4 regions of the Vibrio sp. EA2 genome follow, and region 1 is predicted to be linked to each of the others. Evidence: predicted binding sites of a transcription regulator. Region 1 holds the regulator's gene; each other region holds the start of a gene.
What was found. The regulator CRP, encoded in region 1, controls carbon source genes, mostly activating them, when cyclic AMP is high. The targets are predictions, from matches to a motif close to TGTGANNNNNNTCACA.
Positions count from the first base shown of each region.

Region 2: the regulator CRP is predicted to act here: its motif matches at 2,326-2,341, upstream of rppH (RNA pyrophosphohydrolase).
Region 3: the regulator CRP is predicted to act here: its motif matches at 2,028-2,043, upstream of cytR (DNA-binding transcriptional regulator CytR).
Region 4: the regulator CRP is predicted to act here: its motif matches at 2,203-2,218, upstream of RXX31_RS21925 (CTP synthase).

Region 1 is NZ_JAWLID010000022.1:14,989-19,474, forward strand. Features, by position in the region: gene RXX31_RS22970 (hydrolase) at 1-898, shown strand, start outside; gene RXX31_RS22975 (YheU family protein) at 983-1,195, shown strand; gene RXX31_RS22980 (phosphoribulokinase) at 1,334-2,203, shown strand; gene crp (cAMP-activated global transcriptional regulator CRP) at 2,444-3,076, shown strand; gene RXX31_RS22990 (DUF1338 domain-containing protein) at 3,382-4,173, opposite strand; gene astD (succinylglutamate-semialdehyde dehydrogenase) at 4,404-4,486, opposite strand, start outside.
Region 2 is NZ_JAWLID010000006.1:49,016-53,501, forward strand. Features, by position in the region: gene ptsP (phosphoenolpyruvate--protein phosphotransferase) at 1-1,649, opposite strand, end outside; gene rppH (RNA pyrophosphohydrolase) at 1,652-2,173, opposite strand; gene mutH (DNA mismatch repair endonuclease MutH) at 2,792-3,472, shown strand; gene RXX31_RS14245 (DUF6482 family protein) at 3,490-3,801, opposite strand; gene RXX31_RS14250 (NADP(H)-dependent aldo-keto reductase) at 3,956-4,486, shown strand, end outside.
Region 3 is NZ_JAWLID010000011.1:60,783-65,268, reverse strand. Features, by position in the region: gene priA (primosomal protein N') at 1-1,993, shown strand, start outside; gene cytR (DNA-binding transcriptional regulator CytR) at 2,328-3,332, shown strand; gene RXX31_RS18820 (SPOR domain-containing protein) at 3,489-4,034, shown strand; gene hslV (ATP-dependent protease subunit HslV) at 4,378-4,486, shown strand, end outside.
Region 4 is NZ_JAWLID010000018.1:17,400-21,885, reverse strand. Features, by position in the region: gene relA (GTP diphosphokinase) at 1-1,068, shown strand, start outside; gene mazG (nucleoside triphosphate pyrophosphohydrolase) at 1,297-2,088, shown strand; gene RXX31_RS21925 (CTP synthase) at 2,303-3,943, shown strand; gene eno (phosphopyruvate hydratase) at 4,026-4,486, shown strand, end outside.

The sequences.
Region 1 (4,486 bases):
TACCATGGATGATGATTTTCTTGATCTCGCCTGGAGTGAAGATCCAAATAAAGAACCCGCTCAACATAAGCCTATTTTTATCCTGTTTCACGGCTTGGAAGGCTGTTTCTACAGCCCTTATGCCAACGGCCTGATGAATGCATTTTCGCAGTCTGGCTGGCTTTCGGTGATGATGCATTTTCGTGGCTGTAGCGGAAAACCCAACAAACAAGCCCGCGCTTATCATTCAGGAGAGGTAACTGACGCTCGCTATTTCCTTGAACATCTTGAGAGACAGTTCCCGGACAACCCCAAGGTAGCCATTGGTATTTCCTTGGGGGGGAACATGCTGGCAAACTACTTAGCTCAATATCAGGATAACCCGATACTGAAAGCGGCAACGATTGTGTCTGCTCCTCTCGACTTAGCCGCTTGCGCTAACCGTATTGAGCAGGGCTTTTCCAAGGTCTACCGCCGCTATTTGCTGTCATCACTCAAACGTAACGCCTTACAAAAGCATGATTTGCTCCATGGTGAGCTGGCGCTCTCTTACAGTTCAATCAAGCGTGTCACTCGCTTACAAGAGTTCGACGATTTGATCACAGCACCACTGCATGGATTTAAAGATGCTCAGGACTATTACACCCAATGCTCAGGATTGAGTAAGTTACAACAAATCAAACTGCCGACGCTGATCATTCACGCTAAGGATGACCCATTTATGACCGATGAGGTTATCCCTAAATTTGTCCTGCCGGCTAACATCGATTATCGCCTGTATGAGCATGGTGGGCATGTCGGTTTTATCTCTGGCTCGGCCTTAAAACCGAAGTTTTGGCTGGAAGAGGCATTGCCTTCCTATTACGAAAGCATCGCTGCGGATCACCTTTCTGCTGTATCGAAACTCAAGACACAGTAAACTTGCCGTTGTTGACCTTTAGGACGAGTGATTACCACAAGGTCAACGCAACCAATCCATCTATCATCAAATTCTGAGGTATTTATGGTCATTCCTTGGCAAGACATTGCACCAGAGACACTGGAAAACCTGATTCGTGAATTTGTTCTGCGTGAAGGGACAGATTACGGCAGCGTTGAAGTCTCCCTGCAAGATAAAATCGATCAGGTTAAGTTGCAGCTAGAGAAAGGCGAAGCGGTTATCGTGTTCTCCGAACTGCATGAAACCGTGGATATTCAATTAAAAGCAAAGTATTAATACCTTTTACCTAACCCCCTCACATTTTACCGTATCCCACTCGATGACAAGCCGTTGTTACGTGCTATAGTGGGTTATCTCGCATGCAGTAGATACCTACTGCATCTTAAAGGAAAGTAATTTTCGACAAGGTTTGTCATGTCAGCTAAACACCCAATCATTGCAGTAACCGGCTCTTCCGGTGCCGGCACGACCACTACATCTGAAGCCTTCCGCAAGATGTTCAATATGATGAACGTCAAACCAGCTTGGGTTGAAGGTGACAGCTTCCATCGCTTTACCCGCCCGGAAATGGATATCGAAATTCGTAAAGCGCGCGAGCAAGGCAGACACATCAGCTACTTTGGTCCACAGGCCAATGACTTTCCTGGTTTGGAAAAGTTTTTCCGCCAATATGGCGAAGAAGGGACTGGCAGCATACGTCGCTATCTGCACACCTTTGATGAAGCAGTACCGTATAACCAGATGCCAGGCACTTTCACACCGTGGCAAGACCTACCAGACAACAGCGATGTACTCTTCTATGAAGGGCTGCACGGTGGCGTGGTCGATGGTGAAGTGAATGTGTCGCAACATGTTGATTTTCTGATTGGCATGGTACCGATTGTGAACTTGGAGTGGATCCAAAAATTCGTCCGAGATACGCGCGACCGCGGCCACTCAAGAGAGGCCGTTATGGACTCTATCGTGCGCTCAATGGACGACTACCTGAATTACATTACTCCGCAGTTTTCACGTACCCACATTAACTTTCAGCGTGTACCAACCGTAGACACATCAAACCCACTTAACGCCAAAGGCATCCCGAGTCTGGATGAAAGCTTTGTGGTAATTCGCCTACGTGGGATCAAGAATGTCGACTTCCCTTACCTGTTGGCCATGATTGACGGCTCGTTTATGTCACGTCACAACACGATAGTCGTGCCGGGCGGTAAGATGAGTTTTGCAATGGAGCTGATCGTGAGGCCTATCCTACAACAACTGATAGAAACAGGAAAAATTGGCTAAAAATCTCGCTTTCGGAGTGTTTACTTTTCATACCGTGATCATGTGCACAGTTTTGCGTACAAAATAGCAACCATGGCACGATTAAAATCAAGAAATCATCCTAGAAAAAGGATACTATTTCTTACCGAAACACAAGATAGCTTGCAGCATATAAAAAGTGCTCTTATTCTAGTAAGTCTGATTCAGGCTTAGCTAAAATATGGATAGCGCAAGCGTACCCTGCAGAGGAAGTGAGATATTATGGTTCTAGGTAAACCTCAAACCGACCCGACATTAGAGTGGTTTCTTTCACACTGTCACATTCATAAGTACCCTTCAAAGAGCACGCTGATTCACGCTGGTGAAAAAGCTGAAACCTTGTACTACATCGTTAAAGGTTCTGTTGCGGTTCTTATCAAAGACGAAGAAGGTAAGGAAATGATCCTTTCTTACCTAAACCAAGGAGACTTTATTGGTGAACTTGGTCTATTCGAGGAAGACCAAGAGCGTACAGCTTGGGTTCGAGCTAAATCTCCTTGTGAAGTTGCTGAGATTTCTTTCAAGAAATTCCGTCAGCTTATCCAAGTAAACCCAGACATCCTAATGCGTCTTTCTGCGCAGATGGCAAGTCGCCTTCAGGTAACCAGCCAAAAAGTGGGTGACCTAGCGTTCCTAGACGTAACTGGTCGTATCGCTCAGACGCTTCTGAACCTTGCAAAACAACCAGACGCGATGACTCACCCAGACGGCATGCAAATCAAGATCACTCGCCAAGAAATCGGTCAAATCGTTGGCTGTTCTCGTGAGACAGTTGGTCGTATCTTGAAGATGCTAGAAGAGCAGAACCTGATCTCTGCGCACGGTAAAACTATCGTCGTTTACGGTACTCGTTAATCTAAGATTCGAGTAGTGTAAATAAAATAATAAAGCCACCAATGGCAACATTGGTGGCTTTTTCTATTCAGGTAAGCTTTCAATTCCCTAGTGAGCGCTATGCTATCAGGAACCGAGTTATACCAATCCGGAAAATTAACTGGTCAGGGAACAGGGTTCGATAAACAAACTCTATTTGCCATGGATGGCAAATCGAAGCCCCATAGATGCGTTCTTATAAACATACGGTGCGTGTTTGTTTTCGATGCCTGTTTTCTGGTTCTCTATAACCACTTTCTTACTTGGATTGGTATTAACTACAGCGACTAGCCATTCGTGCTCTCAAAGATTTTATCAGCGGATGCGGCTACAAAACCCGGGTAAAGTTCCCCGTTTTCCATTGGGTAGCGTTTGGCGAATTCGTAGAATCCACCCGGAATGATCTCAGAGCCGCCAGTAAAGCTTACTGCTACTTTATCCGCCATGGTTGAAGACTGCTCAAGCAACACTTCTGGAGAACCTTTAACTTCACCGCCTGACTCGTTAATCACAAATCCAGACTGACGTAAGTAATCGTTCACTTGCTTCACTTCATCGTATTGATTGAGTTGATTCACACTGACTGTGAAATGGTTAGCGCCATACCCATGTGCCGCCAGCCAGGATGCGTATTCACTTTCTTTAGCCAGAGTCTGGTAATCCGAAAAACTGAGATCCCATAAGCGGCCGCCATGTAAAAATGCGCTATCAGACAGTTTTTCTGCATCCACTTGCGCGACCAGCTTCGCCACAACCGCTTGTAGCTCAGGTGAACACTCTTCAACTTTAAGCTCACTGATGAACACTTTTGGTTGTTTAGGATCAGGATGCTCGTAGTGCTTCGCAACGAGTTTTTTACTCTCAAACACATAATCACCGCATGCCTTATAGCCAATGGCTAAGAACGGCTTAGCCAGCGTCTCAATACCAAGCGGCTCAACATTGAATGTGCGCAGTGCAATATGGTCATTAATCAGAGGCTCATCTTCCTGAAGAAGTTGATGAACTTTTGCAGCAGAGGGGCAAAGACGCTGGATATAGTCTTGCCATAACGATTCAAATAACACATCAGGGGTCATAACGGCTCCTTGTTACGAGATGTAGGCTAAGAATGTTGGCGGCTCGTTCACAGCTATAACACTGTCCAGAATAATGAACGAGCAGCCTAACCTGTGGCGGAATGTCAGTCAGTCGCACACTCATTTTTAATTATTTTCATGCCGATCTCATTAAGACTCCATACTTTAATGATGCATCGGCAATCCGAGCCACGAAGTACCGTCGTGGCTCTGTTGTTTGTTGTTGAAACTTAAAGTTCTACACCTGGGCTCAATGTCGCAGGCAGTAGTGTTTCGCCACCTTCCATTGATGCCATTGGGTAAGCACAGTAGT
Region 2 (4,486 bases), on a different contig from region 1:
CCACTATCTGCACTTGCCCTTAGCATGGCACGTAACTGGATAAGGAAAATATCTGGATGATCTAAGGTAAAGCGGATGCCGCGCCAACCTAAAAATGGGTTATCTTCATCGATAGGTAAATATGGCAGTGGTTTGTCACCACCAATATCCAATGTACGCATGACCACACGCTGATGTGCGTAACTGTTCAGTATCGCCTTATATTGATGATACTGCTCATCTTCGGATGGAAAGTGATGCTGAAGTAAAAATGCTATTTCAGTTCGATATAATCCCACGCCATCCACTCCGGTGTTGATGGCAATATTGCTGTCAGCACTCAACCCCGCATTCAGCATGACTTCGACGTGGTGATTATCTTGCGTAACCGCTGGCAGTGAGAGATCCTTATTCACCATTGCAGCGAGTTCGGTTTCTTCGCTAACTAAGCTACGGTACTCACGTAATAACTGACGGTTTGGCTCTAGGAAAATCTCTCCGGTATAGCCATCAACAATGCCCAACTTACCGTTGACCACTTCTGTGTTGATGTTGGCGCCCATCACTGCAGGTACACCCAAGGCACGCGATAAAATAGCCGCGTGAGAGTTGGCTCCCCCTTCCAGCGAAACCACCGCCAATAAATGTTCTTTAGGGACTGAAGCGAGTAAGGTTGCGGTAAGCTCATTTGCCACCATAATGACAGGTCGATCAATGGCAGAATTCTCTTGCTCACTATTGTGCAAGAAATAAAGCAATCTTTGGCCCAGTTCTCTGATGTCCTGCGCTCGCTCACGCATGTATACATCAGACATTCTGGCAAACCGATTCGAGTAAGACTCTACAACCTGTCGCAGTGCCCAGTCAGCCCTATCGCCTTTCTCGATTTGTTTCTTAAGATCACCACGCAACATCGGATCATTAAGCAAGTGAGTAAACAAATCGAAGATAGCTAACGCGTCTTTATTGATTTCGCTATCCAGCTTCTTACGCATCCGGCGGAAATCATTCAAAGCTCGCTCAATCGCGACCAGTAAGAGCTCATATTCACGCTCTTTGTCTAGCGTAGAGGCAGGAAAAACATCGGACAAGCTAGGTTGTGTGTTATCAAACCAGAACTCGCCAATAGCTACACCTGTCGACGCAGGAACCCCTTTCAAAACGGTCGGTTTCGAAGCCAGTTGCCAATGACCAAGATTTTGTGCGTGAGCAATCAATACCGCTAACTGCGCCGATAATGTGACGAGGAATGACTCTTCCATTTCACTGAACAAACGCGGCGTTTTTTGCTGAATAACTAAAACACCCAACACTTGTTTGCGATGAATAATCGGAGTGGCAAGAAAGGAGTGGAAAATTTGCTCTCCGAGTTGAGGGAAAAATTTAAACTCGGGATGTTTGGAAGCTTCGGCAAGATTGAGTGGTTCAGCGCTACGCTTAACTAACCCGACCAAACCTTCATTGAAGTTGATATGGATGCTATCACCTTCAAACGTCAGGCCTTGAGTCGCCATTAACTCAAGGCGCTGCATTTCTTCATTAGCAAGATAAATAGTACAACACTCTGTGCGAAGGGCAGCACAAGTCTCTTTAACCAATATATCAAAGGCCAGATGCACATCTTCGACTCTGGAGACTTTTTCAACTATTTCCCTTAGCTGGCTGAGCATGACTATCCTCTACGTTGCTTTTTTCTTTTCCCTTTCGCTTTTCTTTCTCGAAAAGGCATGGCTAAAGAAGCAAACTCTTTCATTGCACGACGGTAAACGTCTCGCTTGAAAGAAACAACTTGCCTAACTGGGTACCAATAACTTACCCACCGCCAACCATCAAATTCAGGGGATTTCCCGCGTTGCATATTGATGCGAGATTCATCGCATTCTAATCGCAGCAGAAACCATTTCTGTTTTTGGCCGATACAAACAGGCTTGGAGTCCCAACGCACCAATCGCTTTGGTAGTTTATATCTTAACCAATGACGACTTGTTGCAATGATTTTAACGTCTTTTTTCGTTAAACCGACTTCCTCATATAACTCCCTGAACATTGCTTGCTCAGGTGTTTCACCTTCGTCAATTCCACCTTGTGGAAATTGCCATGAGTGTTGCCCGTATCGTTTAGCCCAGAAGACCTGACCATGGTTATTACATATCACAATACCAACATTCAGTCGGTAACCATCGCCATCTATCACTGGCTAACCTCTATGAATAATTTTTTATTACCGTGATTTTTCCACATATCCCCATGACTAGCAAACTTACTGATGTGATATGAGCAAGATTTATTACTTTTACACCGTTATTGGATATCTTTTAGCCAACAAATACTTTATCAACACAAGAGTGAGACATTGCCCACATTTATTCACCTTTTCTGTGAATAACTTTGTGAAGAATTCGAGGGCAAAGAATATTTTTGTTCAAAACAATGGCGTACCACTTAAATAATGAAAACAAAAAATAAAAATAAGATATTGATAATAAATGAATTAAACATAAAAACGGTGATTAAATGATCTTAAAATCATTGATGATCTTTTCATCAAAAACAGATCGGTCAAAGATCCACCAACCTACAATTTATCCACACTTATCCAGTAGAGCTTCATGACATGTTGATAAAATCAAGCCTAAAAACCCGTTCAAACCCCTGTTAATTCATCCAGCCCTGACTTAGATCCCACCACACCCTTAGCTCCCTGTGGATAAGTTATGAATTGATCATTCTTAATCCACCTCGTTGAAATCTTAAACAGTGCTTTTTTTCGGAATTTGTTAAACTATGGGTTTTGAAATAGCCCCCAGCCAATATGAAACCAGAACCACAAACAGAAGCGGAGCTCATGGAGCGTGCTCACGATATTGCCGGCCTGAGTTTTGCGGAACTCGCGCAAGAAGCCGGGATGATCGTTCCTGAAAACTTAAAGAGAGACAAAGGCTGGGTGGGCCAGCTGCTTGAATGGCATTTGGGTGCTCCAGCCGGAAGTAAGCCCCAACAAGACTTCTCCAAATTAGGGATCGAATTAAAAAGCATTCCGATTGGTTATTCAGGTAGACCATTAGAAACCACATTCGTTTGTGTTGCGCCCTTGACGGGTGTGCAAGGTCTTACCTGGGAAACCAGCCACGTAAGAAACAAACTCTCTCGTGTACTTTGGGTACCCGTTGAAGGTGAGCGAGAAATTCCCCTTGCAGAGCGCCGGGTCGGCAGCCCCTTAATTTGGTCGCCTGACGAAGAAGAAGAGCGTATTTTACGTAACGATTGGGAAGAGCTGATGGAAATGATCGTACTGGGTCAGTTTGATCAAATTTCCGCCAGACACGGGGAAGCCCTTCATTTACGACCAAAAGCCGCCAATGCAAAAGCACAAACGGAAGCGTACAGCTCAAACGGTAAGCCAATAAAAACCCTGCCCCGAGGATTTTATCTCAGAACACAGTTTACCGAGCAGATTCTGCTTAAACATTACATCAATACACAATCTGAGTGACCAATGATCTCAACGACTTAGTGTGTGACGAGTGATAATTCAATATCACAATATGCGGCCACACCATTACTACCGCACTCATCGTATGCGTTGTGTAGCCTCAAATACGCTTTTTTGAACCCCAACTTGAGCAGCTCTTCTTTCACCAATTCTAGTGATCCAAAATGGATAGGATCTTCGCCGTCTTTGATCGGCTCAAGTTGGTGTTTGTATTCCACTGCTAGCAAATAGTCAGAGACATCAGAACAGCCGATCACAAAGACTTTTGGCATTTTATAGCTGTCTTTGTGATCGCCGTGTAGCCACATGTCCAATTGATGCTTCTGCATGATTCACCTCCTTTACCACTTGCTCTAAGTGTAGTTAGAGTATCAAGCGCTTTCGAGTCATCTTAAGCAGTTAAACGCAAATCATTTGCGAGAGAGGCTAAAAATCCCCTATATTGGGGTAACGCAATACGTTGGTGACTCTCAAGGAAGTGAAATGCAATATACTAAACTGCCGCACTCGTCGCTCGAGATTAGTAAAATCTGCCTCGGCACCATGACATTCGGTGAACAAAATACAGAAAAAGAAGCGTTTGAACAGCTTGATTTTGCCTTGGATCATGGGGTGAATTTCATCGATACCGCTGAAATGTACCCAGTACCGCCTAATGCCGATACCCAAGGTCTGACGGAACAATACATCGGAAACTGGCTCGCAAAATCGGGCAAACGCGAAAAAGTCGTGCTGGCAACAAAAGTCGCCGGGCCACGTAACGTTCCTCATATTCGCGAAGATATGAGCCTGAATCGTCGCAATATTCACGATGCGATTGATACCAGCCTGGAAAGACTACAAACAGATTACATCGATCTATACCAACTCCATTGGCCACAACGTCAAACTAACTGCTTTGGTCAACTCAATTACCCTTACCCAGATAAACAAGAAGAAGTGACGTTAATCGAGACTCTGGAAGCCCTGACCGAGCTGGTTAACGCAGGTAAAGTTCGTTATATCGGCGTATCA
Region 3 (4,486 bases), on a different contig from region 1:
ACCTATCTGGTCAGAAAAACTGTATTCATTGCTCACATGGTGTAGCCATTTTTATCAGTATCCATTGGGCGATACGCTTCACAATGCGATGCCAGCAGCGCTGAGAAAAGGAAAACCAGCTGATTTTGCCACCTTGCAGGAATGGCAGATCACCGAAGCGGGTAAAGACAAACTGATGCAAGGCCTCGACCGCCGGGCAGTGAAGCAACAAAAAGTTCTGCAAATCCTGGTAGACGGAGCCGTACCGCACCAAGAATTTGTAGAGCAAGAGATCGCCTCAACAGTGCTGAAATCGGTCGAAGAGAAAGGTTGGATTGAGCGAATTGAGAAAATGCCAACGATTTCTCAATGGCCCCAACAGGTCGAAAACGATGTCGACAAGCCGAAGCTTAACCATGAGCAAGCGCTCGCCATTGCCAGCGTGAACAGCCAAACGGGTTTTGCCTGCTATTTATTAGAGGGGGTAACAGGCTCCGGTAAGACCGAGGTTTACCTCAATCTGATCAAGCCTGTATTAGAAAAAGGTCGCCAAGCGTTAGTTCTGGTGCCAGAAATTGGCCTGACCCCACAAACCATCAATCGTTTTAAGCATCGCTTCAACGTACCTGTAGAAGTGATACATTCAGGTTTAAATGATACCGAACGTTTAAACTCGTGGTTATCTGCCCGAGATAAAGCGGCCGGAATCATCATTGGCACCCGCTCAGCTCTACTGACGCCATTCGCAGACCTTGGCATTATTATTGTTGATGAAGAACATGACGCTTCATACAAACAACAAGATAGTTTGCGCTACCACGCTCGTGACGTTGCCGTTATGCGTGCGCACAAAGAGCAAGTACCGATTGTGCTTGGCTCTGCAACTCCGGCATTAGAGACGCTGCATAATGCGTTATCGGGTAAATACCACCACCTCACACTAACTCAGCGTGCGGGCTCCGCAGTGCCAACCACCAATAAAGTACTCGATGTTAAAGGTCAATATTTAGAAAGTGGATTGTCTGCCCCACTGATTGCTGACATGCGTAAACACCTGAAAGCGGGTAATCAGGTGATGCTATTTCTTAACCGCCGAGGTTTCTCCCCTGCTCTGATGTGCCATGAATGTGGTTGGATTGCAGAATGTAAGCGCTGTGATGCCTATTACACCTTCCATCAATACAGCAATGAAATACGTTGCCATCATTGCGGCTCACAGCAACCCGTAATTCATCAGTGTCAGGGATGTGGTTCCACTCAGTTAGTAACGGTCGGTGTAGGCACAGAGCAGTTAGAACATCAGTTGGCGCAGCTCTTCCCTGAGTACAAAGCCATTCGTATCGACAGAGACAGTACCCGTCGTAAAGGCAGCTTGGAAGATGCCTTAGAATCGATTCGCAAAGGTGAATACCAGATTTTGATTGGTACGCAAATGCTTGCCAAAGGGCATCACTTTCCGAACGTAACATTGGTTGCACTATTGGATGTGGATGGTTCCTTATATAGCAGTGACTTTCGCGCTTCTGAACGCCTCGCTCAGCTTTTTATTCAGGTTGCGGGACGGGCTGGGCGTGCAAGTAAACCTGGCGAAGTGATTTTACAGACCCATCACCCAGAGCACAGCTTATTGCAGGCACTGCTGCAAAAAGATTATCGCCACTTTGCGATGACCGCCTTAGAAGAGCGAAAATTAGCACAGCTGCCCCCGTACAGTTACCTGACTCTGTTTAAGGCTGAAGCAAACCAAAGTGAAATAGTAGAAGACTTCCTGCGTCAGGTTCGTTTTACTCTTGAGTCACACCCATTATTTGACGACACCTGTATGGTGCTGGGTCCGACCCCTTCCCCACTGGCCAAACGCGCAGGTAAATATCGCTGGCAACTTTTGCTGCAAACTCAACATCGTTCATTGATGCAAAAGTTATTAACCAGTGCAAAGCCTGCTATTGAGTTGTTACCTAATGCCAAGAAAGTGCGTTGGAATTTAGACATAGAACCACAGGACCTGAGCTAGCAAACGTTTAGCTATGTAATGAATTACCTTTTAATGTGACAAAAATCACACTATCATTGTGGTTTTTGTTAAACAGACCGTAACTTTCACCATAGAAATGAATAGACTATCCCATTAAGTAAAGTCTTCGTTTCTTGTAACGAAATACTTTAAATTTACACTTTAACGTTTCCCCAACATTGAAATGTTGTTCTGGCAATGAAAAAGCACTTTACCCACTAAATAATCAACAACAATGTGATGGTAAAGCGAGCGTTTTCTGCACTCAATTACAACAATTTCACTCTGGGGGATTAACGTCATCTTGGCGAATTATTTGAGAGGTTTTAAAACTATGGCGACAATGAAGGATGTTGCCCAGCTTGCGGGAGTATCTACCGCGACGGTATCTCGAGCACTAATGAACCCGGAGAAAGTCTCAGCGTCTACGCGAAAACGAGTAGAAGACGCGGTACTTGAGGCGGGTTACTCACCAAACTCTTTAGCACGTAATTTACGCAGAAACGAATCGAAGACCATTGTTACGATCGTTCCTGACATCTGCGATCCCTACTTTTCTGAAATCATTCGTGGTATCGAAGATGCTGCAATGGAGCACGGCTATCTCGTATTGCTTGGCGATAGCGGTCAGCAAAAGAAACGCGAAAGTTCATTTGTGAACCTGGTCTTTACTAAGCAAGCTGACGGGATGCTGCTACTTGGTACCGACTTACCGTTTGATGTCAGCAAACCCGAACAAAAAAACCTGCCACCTATGGTCATGGCCTGTGAATTTGCTCCTGAACTGGAGCTACCAACCGTTCATATCGATAACCTGACATCAGCATTTGAAGCCGTCAATTACCTGACCCAGCTTGGTCATAAACGTATTGCGCAAATTTCAGGTCCCGATACAGCGGTATTGTGTCAATTCCGTCAACAAGGCTACCAACAAGCATTGCGTCGTGCTGGCATAAACAAAGAACCACAATACAGTATTGTCACCGAATTCTCTTTTGAAGGCGGAGCAAAAGCAGTACGTAAGTTGCTGGAGCTACACGAGCCACCAACCGCGATTTTCTGCCACTGTGACACGATGGCAATCGGTGCCATTCAAGAAGCGAAAAAGCTCGGTTTCCGCGTCCCACAAGATCTGTCGGTAGTCGGGTTTGATGACATCAATTTCGCTCAGTACTGTGATCCTCCGTTAACGACCATCTCTCAGCCTCGCTACGAGATTGGCCGACAAGCGATGCTAATGATGCTAGAGCTTCTAAAAGGGCACGATGTCCATTCAGGGTCTCGTCTTCTAGAAACAAACCTGATTGTTCGTGGAAGCGCTGCGCCACCAGCGAGATAGATTAAAGAGAAGATCCTAGGGTCTAGGTGACTAGGTCCTAGGTCCTCTCTTTCAAACCTTTCCCCTCCCACCTAACAAGATTCATTCAACAGGGTGTTTTCTCAACTCGTTCTGGATTAACATAATTGCAAGAATTCTTGATGATCAAAAATGACCGTGGCAAACAGAGATTATGTAAGAAGGGGGCGTGGAACCCCAAAAAAGTCGACAAAAAAACAACCTTCCAGAAAGAAGCCTTGGCGTAGTGGTCTACTGGCAATCGTGCTAGTGGGCGGCTTTGGCTATGGTCTTTACTTACTAAACAATGATCCAGAGCCCCAGCCACCGGTTGTGCAGCAACCAACAACTCCGGTAAGCAAACCTAAGGCAAAAACAGATTTACCTCCCCCACCCGAAGAAAAGTGGGAATATGTGGAATCTCTCCCTAATCGCGAAGTGGAAGTGGTCGCCAAAGAGATCCAAGTGTCGAAAATCCCTTACATCATGCAGTGTGGCGCTTATAAGACCCAGGCTCAGGCTGAAGAACGTAAACTTTCGATTGCTTTCCAGGGATTGACGAGCAAAATTGTCAAGAAAGAAGGCAGCTCTTGGTATCGCATTATTTTAGGTCCATACAAATTTAAGCGCGATGCTGAGAAAGATCGCCATAAATTGCAGCGAGCCAAAATCGAACCGTGTGCGATTTGGAAAGAGAATTATTAAAAATAGAAGACCTAGCTCCTAGGGGCTAGGTCCTAGGTTTCGGACTACCGAAAAAACCAACGACACCGTCATTCCGAGGAGCCTAGGCGACATCAGGAATCTACTAACAGCAACGATGTCAATCTAAGCGAGTACCTTTAATATCAAGGCACTGGATAAGTAGAGCCTGAATCACGCTCCTTCGTCGCTGTTCAGGATGACAAAGCGTTTAGTACCGAGGTCCTAGAACTCTAAAACCTAGTATCTCTTTAACCTAACACCTTTTTCTTCCCCCCTTGAATCCCCTTTTCCCCTACCCCATATACAGTATTACATCCAAAGAGAAATAATTAAGAGGTCGACTGTGACTACCATTGTATCTGTACGTCGAAATAATAAAGTCGTCATCGCGGGTGATGGCCAAGTATCTCTAGGCAATACCGTAATGAAAGGTAACGCGCGTAAAGTTCGCC
Region 4 (4,486 bases), on a different contig from region 1:
GATTCTGGTGAGATGTTGGATGAGCTACGAAGTCAGGTCTTCGATGATCGCGTTTATGCCTTTACGCCTCGTGGTGATGTTGTCGACCTACCAATGGGCGCGACACCATTGGACTTCGCTTATCATATTCACTCCGAAGTGGGTCATCGTTGTATCGGTGCCAAAGTCGGCGGACGTATCGTACCGTTTACCCATAAATTGCATATGGGCGATCAGGTAGAGATCATCACTTCAAAAGAGCCAAACCCATCACGTGACTGGCTAAACCCGTCATTAGGGTTCGTTCATTCTGGTCGAGCTCGCGCCAAAATCAATGCTTGGTTCCGCAAGCAAAGCCGTGAGAAAAACCTAGAGGCAGGTCGTGAAATCCTAGAGCACGAACTGGTCAAAATTGGCGCGACCATGAAAGATGCTGAGCATTACGCGCTTAAGCGATTCAACGTTAGGACGCCTGATGAGTTGTTTGTTGGTGTGGGTAGTGGTGATTTACGTATTAACCAGGTTATTAACCACATCAATGCGTTGGTAAATAAACCAACCGCAGAAGAAGAAGATCAGCAAGCACTTGAAAAACTTCAGGAAGCTGAGCATAAATCACCCGTTCAGAGCCGGCCGAAGAAAGATGCGGTAGTGGTTGAAGGGGTTGATAACCTAATGACGCACCTTGCGCGTTGCTGTCAGCCAATCCCAGGTGATGATATCTGTGGCTATATTACGCAAGGCCGTGGTATTTCCGTTCACCGCAGTGACTGCGAACAGCTGGAAGAACTGCGTCATCATGCGCCAGAACGCATCATTGATACCGTCTGGGGCAGTGGTTTTGTCGGTTCCTATATTCTTACCGTACGAGTAGAAGCCATGGAGCGTGGTGGTTTGTTAAAAGACATCACCACTCTATTTGCGAATGAGAAAATCAAAGTCACCAGCATGAAGAGCCGCGTCGATTATCGTCGCCAGCTTGCCATCATGGATTTTGATCTGGAAGTGACCAATATTGAAGCACTCTCTCGCGTGTCGAAACGTGTTGAGCAGATCAGAGATGTTATGTCTGTAAAACGCCTCGGCTAGTTTTTACGTCACATTTAGCTTTTTATCTGCGTTAGCTGCACTTATTCGCTCCATCACATAGCGGGCTATGCTCAGGAGGCTCATAAGTTTGCTGCCTTGCTAAAAGAGCCAACTGTTTAGTAAAAACGCACTAGTGAATTAATTTAAAAGGTGAGTGGTTATGCTGCTCGCCTTTTTGTCTATAAGAATACCTTGTTAAAAGGAACGCTTTGTTTAGGGGAAAAGGTTATGAGTCATCCAATTGAACAGCTTGAAGCGATCATGGCGCAATTGCGTGATCCGGAGGGAGGGTGCCCTTGGGATATGAAGCAGAGCTTCGATACGATTGTTCCGCATACCATAGAAGAAACCTACGAAGTCGTCGATGCAATTCAGAATCGCGATTGGCCCAACCTCAAAGAAGAACTGGGTGACTTGCTGTTTCAGGTTATTTTTTACAGCCAATTGGCGAAAGAGCAGGAGCTGTTTGATTTTTCTGAGGTGGTTGAAACCGTGAATGAAAAATTAACTCGCCGTCATCCTCACGTTTTTTCCGATGCTGAGTTCGAATCTGATGCTGAAATTAATGCCAATTGGGAAGCGGAAAAGGCGAAAGAAAAAGCACAAGTAGGCAAAGAAGAAAAAAGTATTCTAGACTCAATACCAAACTCTTTGCCGGCGCTTTCGCGTGCTACAAAGATTCAGAAAAAATGCGCTAAATTTGGATTTGACTGGGATTCGCTTGGGCCGGTTGTAGGTAAGGTCCAGGAAGAAATTGATGAGGTAATGGAAGAAGCCATTCAAGTTGACCCGGATGAAGAGAAAGTAGAACTCGAACTGGGTGATTTACTTTTTGCGACGGTGAACTTGGCTCGTCATCTTGGTAAAGACCCTGAAGTGGCATTAGGTAAGGCGAATTTAAAGTTTGCGCGACGATTTAAGCAGGTAGAGGTGAAAGTAGCTCAATCCGGAAGGGGATTAAAAGATTGCTCTCTGACTGAGCTTGATGAATTCTGGGATGAAGTGAAAAAAGAAGAGTAGTGCGGGCGTCAAGTGACAAGAAGCGGTTTTGAGACCAGTTTGACGAAGAAGATAAATATGCATCCTTGTTCTCTTTGTCCACTTTGATTTGAAGCAAAAAATAAAAAATTGCGGTGTGATAGATTTCACGTTGTGGCGGTAAGGAGCTTCTGGTATATTTATCTCCCGTCCAGAAGCACTCCATTTCCCTCATTCAACCAATTTCAGGTTAAACATGACGACAAATTACATTTTTGTTACTGGCGGGGTTGTATCCTCTCTAGGTAAAGGTATTGCAGCAGCATCTCTTGCGGCTATTCTAGAAGCTCGTGGTCTTAAAGTGACTATGATGAAGCTTGACCCTTACATCAACGTTGACCCAGGCACTATGAGCCCGATTCAACACGGTGAAGTGTTCGTCACGGAAGATGGCGCTGAAACTGACCTTGACCTTGGCCACTATGAGCGTTTTATTCGCACTAAGATGTCCAAGCGTAACAATTTCACAGCAGGTCGTGTTTATGCCGACGTACTTCGTAAAGAACGTCGCGGTGACTACCTAGGTGCAACGATTCAGGTTATCCCTCACATCACGAACGCAATTAAAGATCGTGTGATCGCTGGTTCTGAAGGTCACGATGTAGCTATCGTTGAAGTCGGCGGTACGGTCGGTGATATCGAATCACTACCGTTTATGGAAGCAATCCGTCAGTTGGCGATCGAAGTCGGCCGTGAAAACGCCATGTTCATGCACCTGACGCTTGTTCCTTACCTAGCAGCCGCTGGCGAAGTAAAAACTAAGCCAACTCAGCACTCTGTAAAAGAGTTGCTATCGATCGGTATCCAGCCAGACATCCTAGTTTGTCGTAGCGACCGCATGATCCCAGCGAACGAGCGTAAGAAAATTGCACTTTTCTGTAACGTTCCAGAGAAAGCGGTCATTTCAATGAAGGATGTGGATTCAATCTACAAGATCCCTCAATTGATTAAATCTCAAGGTCTCGATGATCTTGTGTGTGCTCGTTTTGGTATTGACGCTCCTGAAGCTAACCTTTCTGAGTGGGAACAGGTTATTTACGAAGAAGCAAACCCAACCGGTGAAGTCACTATCGGTATGGTAGGTAAATACATCGAACTACCAGATGCTTACAAATCAGTAAACGAAGCGCTAAAACACGCAGGCTTGAAAAACCGTCTAAACGTGACCATCAAGTACGTTGACTCACAAGACATTGAAACCAAAGGTGTTGAGCTCTTAGAAGGGCTAGACGCAATCTTGGTTCCTGGTGGTTTCGGCGATCGTGGCGTTGAAGGAAAAATCCGTGCGGCTCAATACGCACGTGAGAACAACGTTCCTTACCTAGGCATTTGTCTTGGTATGCAAGTTGCCCTAATCGAATACGCGCGTAACGTTGCGGGTCTGGAAGGTGCACATTCAACAGAATTTAACAAAGAAACGAAGTACCCTGTGGTAGGTTTGATCACAGAGTGGGTAGACGAATCAGGTAACGTCGAAGAGCGTACTGAAAAGTCTGACCTTGGTGGTACTATGCGTCTTGGTTCACAGCTTTGTCACCTACAGAAAGGGACAAAAGCTTACGAACTATATGGTAGCGCGACGATCCATGAGCGTCACCGTCACCGTTACGAAGTAAACAACAATCTTCGTCCGCAAATCGAAAAAGCTGGCCTGAAAGTTTCTGGTCTGTCTGCGGACAAGAAGCTAGTAGAGATGATTGAGAACCCAGAACACCCATGGTTTGTGGCGGCTCAATTCCATCCAGAATTTACATCGACGCCTCGCGATGGACATCCATTGTTTGCAGGCTTCGTTAAAGCCGCGGGTCAATTCTCACGCGGCGAGTTCGAGAAGTAAGTAAAGGGATGCGGGCAGCGGCGAAGGTTGTGCTGCTGCCCTTTAAAATTGACATTTATATTTGAAACGAGAGGAAACATTAATGTCTAAGATCGTTAAAGTTCTAGGTCGTGAAATCATCGACTCACGTGGTAACCCAACAGTAGAAGCTGAAGTTCACCTAGAAGGCGGTTTCGTAGGTATGGCAGCAGCGCCATCTGGTGCATCTACTGGTTCTCGCGAAGCTCTTGAGCTACGTGACGGTGACAAAGCACGTTTCCTAGGTAAAGGTGTTCTTAAAGCAGTTGAAGCTGTAAACGGCGCAATCGCTGAAGCTCTAGTTGGCAAAGATGCTAAAGACCAAGCTGCAATCGACGCAGTAATGATCGAACTAGACGGTACTGAAAACAAATCTAAATTCGGTGCTAACGCTATCCTAGCTGTTTCTCTAGCAAACGCTAAAGCTGCAGCAGCAGCGAAAGGCATGCCTCTATACGAGCACATCGCTGAGCTAAACGGCACTCCAGGTCAATTCTCTATGCCTCTACCAATGATGAACATCAT